One region of the Neorhizobium sp. T25_27 genome, then DNA from elsewhere that is predicted to be linked to it. Evidence: predicted binding sites of a transcription regulator. Region 1 holds the regulator's gene; each other region holds the start of a gene.
What was found. The regulator LexA, encoded in region 1, represses DNA repair genes until DNA is damaged. The targets are predictions, from matches to a motif close to TGTTCNNNNTGTGTTCNG.

Region 1 (2,201 bases):
GTCGCACTTGTAGACGGGGAAGGGGTGACCATCAATCGCGCCCGCCCGCCCGACTTCGTCTACGACCAATGGAAGAGGGCGCTTCTGCTCGGCGATCCCACCAGGCCTGAAATGTCGCCATCCAGGGACAAGCCCCCCGACGACATGCCGTCCGGCGAGAAAACCAACGAGCGCCGCGAACTGACTCCGCAGCAACTGGAAACGGCAAAGTCGAGGATAAAACAGGCGCCTGTCGGCCGCTTCACCTGCGAGCCGACGGCCTGGTGTGCGGCAAGCACGGGCAAGGGCATCGTTATCGCTGTCGAGGACGGCCGTTATGCGGGTGCCGCCTGCGACGCCGCCAGTCTTGTCATTGCGCCGCGTGCCCGCTTCGACCAATGCCGGTCCGGCGCCCTGATGATCAACGGTGCCACGCTTCGCAAGACGGGTGCCCTGGAGATTTCCCTCAACGGCGCGACCGACATTCGGCGCTGGCAGATCCGTGCCGCCATGGCGGGCGCAGACCGTCCCTGGAGCCGGCACCGCCACTATGATTGGCGAAGCCAGGGTTTCGATAGTTCATTGCCGGAACCGCTCCGGCAGATGATCAGTGATACCGGCGGATGAGGCCGACGAGCTTGCCCTGGATCTTCACCCGGTCCGGCCCAAAGATGCGGGTTTCGTAGGCCGGGTTGGCGGCTTCGAGGGCGATGGAGGCGCCGCGGCGGCGGAAGCGCTTCAGCGTCGCTTCCTCGTCGTCCACCAGCGCCACGACGATGTCGCCCGGATTGGCCGTATTGCTGTTGCGGATGATCACGGTATCGCCGTCGAGAATGCCGGCCTCGATCATCGAATCGCCCTTGACCTCGAGCGCATAATGTTCGCCGGAACCGAGCATCTCGGCAGGCACGGCGATGTCATGCGTGTTGTTCTGGATCGCCGAGATCGGCACGCCGGCAGCGATGCGGCCCATGACCGGAACGGTGGTGGCGTTCGGCGAATCGTCGTTGGCGGCGGGTTTCTGAGGGGCTGCTACCGGCTGCGGCTTGCCGAGGCTGCCTTCGATGACGCTCGGCGAAAACCCGCGCCGCGGCTGCATGCTGGGCGAGTAGGCTTCCGGCAGCTTGATGACTTCGAGCGCCCGGGCCCGGTTTGGCAGGCGGCGGATGAAGCCGCGCTCCTCGAGCGCGGTGATCAGGCGGTGGATGCCGGACTTGGACGCGAGGTCGAGAGCGTCCTTCATTTCGTCGAATGACGGCGGGATGCCGGATTCCTTCATGCGTTCGTGAATGAACAGAAGCAATTCCTGTTGTTTGCGCGTGAGCATCTTTTGGCACCCTCAGAGTCGGAAACAAATCCAGAACGGACACTATATGTTCCATATGTGTTCTGCAAGTCCCTAAATTTCTGTGAAGTATGATGATTTTTTCTTCATAGATGCGTGCCAGATATCTCGGGTCTCACCACTTGCGCGGCGCGAGCCCGCTGCCAAAGTAGCTTTGCGATTCCAATTCCGGGGGCCCTCGCGTGAACGCAAGACCAATCGATCATCTCGTGCTGCCGGTGGCGGGACTTACCGCTGCGCGTTCCCGGCTCACGAAGCTTGGTTTTACAGTTGCGCCCGACGCTTTTCATCCTTTCGGCACAGCCAATGCTTGTGTATTCTTCTCGGATGGCAGCTATCTGGAGCCGCTGGCTGTTGCCAATCGCCGTCATGCAAGCGCCGCCGCCAAACGTGGCAACGTTTTTACCGCACGCGATCTGGCCTTCCGCAAGGGACGCGACAGGCAGGGCTTTTCGGCGCTCGTTGTCGCCACGGGCGACGCGATGGCCGATCACGCGCGTTTCAAGATGCGCGGCGTCTCGGCAGGCGACGTGCTGGAATTTTCCCGTGGGATGACCTTGGCCGACGGTTCCGAAACCCAGGCGAGCTTCCGGCTGGCTTTTGCCGGTGATGACCGGGCGCCCGACTTCCTGATGTTTTCCTGCCAGCGGATCAATCCCCTGCCGGCCGATCGCAGCGAACTGGAGCACCATTCCAATGCGGTCATGGGACTGAGCAAGATCATCCTGTCGGCATCGGCGCCCTCCGATTTCGCGCCCCTGGCCGAGCAGGTGCTGATGACGAAGGCCAAGCCGGAGGCTGCTTCGCTCGAGCTTGCGGCGGCCAATGCCGGCATTCGCATCCTGCAGGATCACGAACTCGAGGCGGAATTTGCCCT
Region 2 (2,201 bases), on a different contig from region 1:
GTCGCAATGCGCTCTTCGAGACCTTCGACGGACTGGCGGCGCAGCTCCTCCGCCTCGGCGCGTTCGGCTTCCGCCGGATCGTCGGTGGCGCCGGTGAAGCGCGGCAGGATCGGATTGCGGGTTTTCAGGACGAAAGAACAGCGCCGGGCGATCTCGACGGTATTTTCGAGTGCCTCCGGCAGGTCGGCGAACAGCTTTGCCATCTCGGCGCGGCTCTTCAGATAATGGTCCGGCGTCAGGCGGAACCGGGTGTCGTCCGAGACGATCGCATTATGGGCAACCGCCATCAGCGCGTCATGAGCATCAAACTCGGACTTGGTGGGAAAGAAGGCCTCGTTGGTCGCCACCAGCGGCAGGTCGTGGTCGTAGGCGAGCGTGACGATCTTGTGCTCGTGGCGCCGGTCGTAGGCGCCGTGGCGCTGCAGTTCGACGTAAAGCCGGTCGCCGAATATCTCCTTGAGTTTCAGCAACCTCGCTTCGGCAAGCGTAGCATTGCCTTCCTTCAGAGCCATGTCGACCGGCCCGCTTCCGGCCCCGGTCAGCGCGATCAGCCCCTCGGTGCCGCCGTCCTCCAGCCAGGAGCGGCTGATATGGATGGACTGATGCCCCTCGTCGCCGAGATAGGCGCGGCTGATCAGGTCGACGAGCCGTTCGTAACCGACGGCATTGGCCGCCAGCACGACGATCGCCGGCAGCTTGGCGAGCTGCTGGTGGCTGTTGCGCCGCTCGTCCGACTGGTCTTCCATATCGATCGACAGCTGGCAGCCGATGATCGGCTGCAGGCCGTCTCCGATCGCCTTCTGGGCGAATTCCAGCGCGACGAAGAGATTGTTGGTGTCGGTTATCGCGATCGCAGGCTGATTGTCCGCGATCGCCTTCGAGAGGATCTTCTTGAGCGGCAAGGCGCCCTCGAGAAGCGAGTAGGCGGAATGGACGCGCAGGTGAACGAATTGAGGGCTGGTTCCCAGCTCTTCCGATCCCGATTTTACGTCCATTTTGTCTGCCATGTCTGCGCCATATCCATCTCATGAATCAGGCTATTGTCCGGCGCAGGGACTTGAGAGTCCAGTTCGGATTTTCCCCCTCAACGCCTTTCGGCCGAGGGTCCAGATCACATGGCCATCATGATCATGGAGAGGCTTGCCACGAAGGTGGCGATGGAAGCGAATGCGGCAATGTCACGAAGCAGGTCAGTCATCGTCGTCTCCCGTGTTCTCTTATGTTTTTAATTTGTTCTCATTTTGTTTGAGAGTCAATAAAAGAACAGACCGGAAACAAACATATCGCGATATCCTCCCTCACCTGGTAAACAAGCCATTAATGGTGGGATTTTCGGTTGGATCGGCGCATGCGGATACATCCGGACTGGATGACCATCCGTGGAGGTTTCGAATATGCCCGGATGGGTCGGCGTGTGGAGAGTGGATCCTCGGGTCGAGCCCGAGGATGACGGAGGAAGGGGCGGAGCACACCACCCAGCGGCGTCATCCTAGGGCTCGACCCGAGGATCCAGACGCACGCATATCCGCCTCTTCACATCTCGACGACCTTGCCGCCCTCGATCGTCACGCGGCGGTCCATGCGGCTGGCGAGGTCGTGGTTGTGGGTGGCGATGAGGGCCGCGAGGCCGGACTGGCGCACCAGGGCTTCCAGTGCGTCGAAGACATAGGATGCGGTCTTCGGGTCGAGATTGCCGGTCGGTTCGTCGGCAAGAAGCACGCGCGGGGCGTTGGCGACGGCACGGGCGATCGCCACGCGCTGCTGCTCGCCGCCGGACAGTTCGGAAGGGCGGTGCTCGGCGCGGTGGCCGATGCGCATATAGTCCAGAAGCTGGCTTGCCCGCTCCTTCGCCTCGGCCTTGGAGAGGCCGGCGATCAGCTGCGGCATCATGATGTTCTCGACCGCGGAAAACTCCGGCAGGAGATGGTGGAACTGGTAGACGAAACCGATCTGGTTGCGGCGCATCGCAGTGCGCTCCGCATCGGGAAGTCCGTTGCAGGCATGCCCGGCGAGAAAGACTTCGCCGGCGTCCGGATGTTCGAGCAGGCCGGCGAGATGCAGAAGCGTCGATTTGCCGGTGCCCGACGGGGCGACCAGCGCGACAATCTCGCCGGTCTTAAGGTCGAAATCAGCCCCCTTCAGGATCGAAAGCGTGGTCTCGCCCTGGCCATAGTGACGTTCGACGCCCGAGAGCTGCAAGA
Region 3 (2,201 bases), on a different contig from region 1:
CATGGGTTTTTCCGGCAAGATGCTGATCCATCCGGCCCAGATCGAACCCGCCAACCGGCATTTCGGGCCGGATCCACAGGCCGTGGAAGAGGCGGAAGCGGTGATCGCCGCCTTTGCGGAACCGGGAGCGCAACATCTCAACATCATCAACCTGAACGGCAAGATGGTCGAAAGGCTGCATCTGGCGGAGGCCCAAAAACTTGCCGTCACGGCCCGGATCATCGCTGAAAGAAAGAAAACGCCATGAAACTGTATCGCTTCCTCAGCGGCCCCGACGATTCCTCCTTCTGCCACAAGGTGACGGCGGCGCTGAACAAGGGGTGGGAACTTTCCGGCTCGCCGACCTATGCCTTCAACGCCACGACCGGCGAGATGCAGTGCGGCCAGGCGGTGACGAAAACCGTTCACGGCAAGGAATATGACCCCGAAATGAAGCTCGGCGAGCAATAGGCTTCCGTCAGGGGATCAGCGCTGGGCAGCTTCGTCGGCGCTGGCCTCGATACGCTCCATGTCGTCGTCGCTGAGGCCGAAATGGTGGCCGATCTCGTGGATCAGCACATGGGTGATGATATCGCCCAGGGTTTCCTCGTTTTCCGCCCAGTAATCGAGGATCGGCCGGCGATAAAGCCGGATGCGGTTCGGCAATTCGCCCGTTTCCATGTTGAACCGCTCGGAAATGCCGCGGCCTTCGAAAAGGCCGAGCAGGTCGAAGGGTGTCTCGAGCGCCATGTCCTCGAAAACGTCGTCGTCCGGGAAATCCTCGATCTCGATCGTCAGGTTGACGGTGAGAGCCCGGAATTCCTCCGGTAAATGACCATAGGCCTCGATTGCCAGCGACTCGAACGTGCTGATCGTCGGTGCGTGGCGATCCTGCCAATCGTCGGTCTGGTCGATGCGGGCCATAGGCTCTCCTTCTGATCAGGCCCATATAGTACCTCCCGCGATATTTTTCGAGTGAAGAATCATCGGCCTAGGATCCAAGGAAAAGATTCCCAGGATTTGGTTGTTGACTCTTTCGGGCAGCTCTGGAATCCATAAGAACATAAAGAGAACATGTACAGATGGAGCTGACGCCATGGCCGAGCACGCCACGGCGCAGGAGACGCTTTTTGCCCTGCGCGAACAGATCGCCAGATTGGAGGGAAAATCTCTGCCGGCGCTTGCCGCGGCGGAACAGGCGGACTCGGCTGCCGATCCGGAGGGCAGGAAATCCAAGAACAACCCACCCCGTCTGCCATTCGGCGTACCGCCGATGGATACCGCCTTGGAAGGTGGCCTGCCGCTCGACGGCATCACGGAAATCCGTTCCCGTTTGATGGGGGATGCCGGGGCAGCAAGCGGCCTTGCTCTCTCGCTGGCGTCCCACCTCAAGGCGAGACAGCCGAGCGAGGCGCCGCTTCTCTGGATCTGTGATGTCGTCTCCATGCAGGAGGCCGGAATTCCTTATTCCATCGGTCTCAAACAGTTCGGATTGAGCCGCCGGGATATTCTTTACGCCTCGCCACGCAAGTTGGACGATGCCCTGTGGCTTGCCGAGACCGCATTGGCGAGCGGGGCTCTTGTCGCCGTCATTCTCGAAATCCGGGGAAATCCCAAGCATTTCGGGCTCACCGAAAGTCGCAGGCTGGGTCTGAGGGCAAAGGCGGCGGCGCGGCCACTCTTTTTGTTGCGGCATGCGGGAGAGGAGGAGGCGAGCAACGCCTCGTTCCGCTTTCTTGTCGAACCGGCGCCGGCGGCTCACCGGCATCTTCCGGATGGATCCGTGCTTGGCGGCAGCATCGGTCATCCCGTTTTCAGGCTGACCCTGGAGAAGAGCCGTAACCCGGCTCCTCTGTCCCTACTTCTGGAGTGGAACCCCCATGACCGTCAATTTTCCCTTGGCCAAGACACAGGAGAGGCTTTTTCTTTCCTCAACCCGCCAGCGCATCCTGGCGCTCGTCTTCCCGCATCTGCCGACCGACAGGATCGCGCGCCGGCTCTGGGGACTGTCGTGGCGTTCGAAAGGGCGTCCTGAGCATCATCCGCCGATCCTCTGCGCCGGCCGGCGCGAAAACGCCATGCGGCTCACAGCGCTCGACGAGGTTTCCGAACGTCTTGGTCTGAAGCGCGGGCAGGGGCTGGCGGAGGCGCGCGCCATGTTTCCGAAGATCGACGTGGTGGACGAAGATGACGCTGCGGACCACGGCCTTCTCGAGGCGATC
Region 4 (2,201 bases), 490 kb from region 1:
TCGAAAACGTCGAGGCGCGAGAACGACTGCAGGTTCTTGTAGGAAGCGGATTTTTCCTGGGCGCTGGCGAGCGCCACCCGCGCCTTGTCGCGCTCGATCGTCTGCTCTTCGTCGTCGAGGCGGGCCAGAACCTGGCCCTTGGTGACCTTCTGGCCCGACGTCACCATGATCTCGTTGATGGTACCGGAGGCCTGCGGCATGACGACGACCGACTGGATGGCCTGACCGCTGCCGATCGCCGAGAGGCGGTCGTTGACGGTGCCGATCGCGACCGGCTGAGCGACGACGAGCGTCGCGCGGTTGCCGCCTTGGCCCCCACCCTGGCCGCCTGCCCCGCGCTGCCCATTCTGCACGGCGCCCTGGGCTCCGCCCTCGCCTTGCGGACGCGCCGCAGCATTGCCGTTGGCACCACCCGCTGGAGCAGGTGCGGGCTGGGCTGAGGTTCTCGGAATGACGGCGGCGATCACTTCACCGGGAATGCCCATCTTGGTCAGGGTTCCGCCGGCGCTCGGCACCAGGTAGACCCACAGGCCGAGCGCTCCGGCCAGGACTACGATACAGAGCAGAAGCTGTTTCCAAATCCGCATTCAATTCTCCGATGGCGGCACCAGGAGGCCATTATTGCTCGGGAGTATCCTTTTTTGCGGGTGCTCACGCAATGGGTGTTCGGCAACCTTACAAAAATGTAACCTCACGGAATTTCACGGATATGTTAGGCCGGAGGCATACATATACTCCTAAAATCGCCGCTTTCGCAGTGGGCAACCGGCGGCCTCTTCACAATTTGGCCTTGCCTTGTGTGAACAGTCGGAATGAAAGCAGAACATTTTCTGGTCTTTCAGGTCCGAATCACTACATTGGCCGCATGACGAACAGTTTCGACGACATTCCGTTCTTCGACGAAGAACCTGAGCAGGCGCAGCGCAAGGGCCCGGCCCCCGCCCTGGCGCAGCCGGCCGGAAACGGCGGCCTCGGCATCGCCGCGCGCGCCATGGCGGCCCGCGACCAGCACCGGGCGCCCGACTATCTCGCAGGCCTCAATCCGGAACAGCGCGAAGCGGTCGAGACGCTCGACGGCCCTGTCCTCGTGCTCGCAGGCGCGGGCACGGGCAAGACGCGGGTGCTGACCACCCGCATCGCCCACATCCTCGCAACCGGCCGGGCCTTCCCTTCGCAGATCCTTGCGGTCACCTTCACCAACAAGGCCGCCCGCGAAATGAAGGAACGCGTCGGCGTTCTGGTCGGCGGCGCGGTCGAGGGCATGCCCTGGATGGGCACCTTCCACTCGATCGGCGTGAAACTGCTGCGCCGCCATGCGGAACTCGCGGGCCTTCGCTCCGACTTCACCATTCTCGACACCGACGACGTGGTGCGGCTGATCAAGCAGCTCATCCAGGCCGAGGGGCTGGACGACAAGCGCTGGCCGGCAAAACAGTTCGGGGGCATGATCGACACCTGGAAGAACAAGGGCCTGACGCCGCCGGACATTGCCGAAGGCGACGCCCGGGCATTTGCCAACGGCAAGGGCCGCGAACTCTATGCAGCCTACCAGGCGCGGCTTCGCACGTTGAACGCCTGCGATTTCGGCGATCTTCTGCTGCATCCGATCGCGATCCTCCGCAAGAACCCGGATCTTCTGAAGGAATATCACGGCAAGTTCCGCTACATCCTCGTCGACGAGTACCAGGACACCAACACGGCCCAGTACATGTGGCTGCGGCTGCTTGCGCAGCGGCCGAAGGACGTTCCGCAGAACGTCTGCTGCGTCGGCGACGATGACCAGTCGATCTATGGCTGGCGCGGCGCGGAGGTCGACAACATCCTGCGCTTCGAGAAGGATTTTCCGGGCGCCAAGGTGATCAAGCTCGAGCGCAACTACCGCTCCACCGAACACATCCTGGGTGCCGCCGGCCATCTGATCGCCCATAACGAGGGCCGCCTCGGCAAGACCCTGTTCACCGACCGCTCCGACCCCGACGACGAAAAGGTCGTGGTGCATGCAGCTTGGGATTCGGAAGAGGAAGCGCGCGCTGTCGGCGAGGAGATCGAGAACCTCCAGCGCGGCAAACATAAGCTCAACGACATGGCGATCCTGGTGCGCGCCTCGTTCCAGATGCGCGAGTTCGAAGACCGGTTCGTGACATTGGGCCTCAACTACCGGGTCATCGGCGGTCCGCGCTTCTACGAGCGGCTCGAGATCC

Region 2: dnaE (DNA polymerase III subunit alpha) is a predicted target of LexA. The motif match lies at 1,221-1,238, and genes of this name have one in related genera.
Region 3: C5J24_RS26525 (ImuA family protein) is a predicted target of LexA. The motif match lies at 1,037-1,054, and genes of this name have one in related genera.
Region 4: C5J24_RS03730 (ATP-dependent helicase) is a predicted target of LexA. The motif match lies at 809-826, and genes of this name have one in related genera.

What each region holds. Positions count from the first base shown of each region.
Region 1 is NZ_PVBJ01000001.1:1,241,823-1,244,023, reverse strand. It holds gene C5J24_RS06175 (ComEC/Rec2 family competence protein) at 1-606, shown strand, start outside; gene lexA (transcriptional repressor LexA) at 587-1,306, opposite strand; gene C5J24_RS06165 (VOC family protein) at 1,507-2,201, shown strand, end outside.
Region 2 is NZ_PVBJ01000005.1:335,647-337,847, forward strand. It holds gene dnaE (DNA polymerase III subunit alpha) at 1-995, opposite strand, end outside; gene C5J24_RS17375 (ABC transporter ATP-binding protein) at 1,534-2,201, opposite strand, start outside.
Region 3 is NZ_PVBJ01000012.1:106,307-108,507, forward strand. It holds gene C5J24_RS26510 (CoA ester lyase) at 1-247, shown strand, start outside; gene C5J24_RS26515 (DUF1737 domain-containing protein) at 244-450, shown strand; gene C5J24_RS26520 (metallopeptidase family protein) at 466-903, opposite strand; gene C5J24_RS26525 (ImuA family protein) at 1,076-2,014, shown strand; gene C5J24_RS26530 (DNA polymerase Y family protein) at 2,028-2,201, shown strand, end outside.
Region 4 is NZ_PVBJ01000001.1:751,045-753,245, reverse strand. It holds gene C5J24_RS03735 (efflux RND transporter periplasmic adaptor subunit) at 1-587, opposite strand, end outside; gene C5J24_RS03730 (ATP-dependent helicase) at 866-2,201, shown strand, end outside.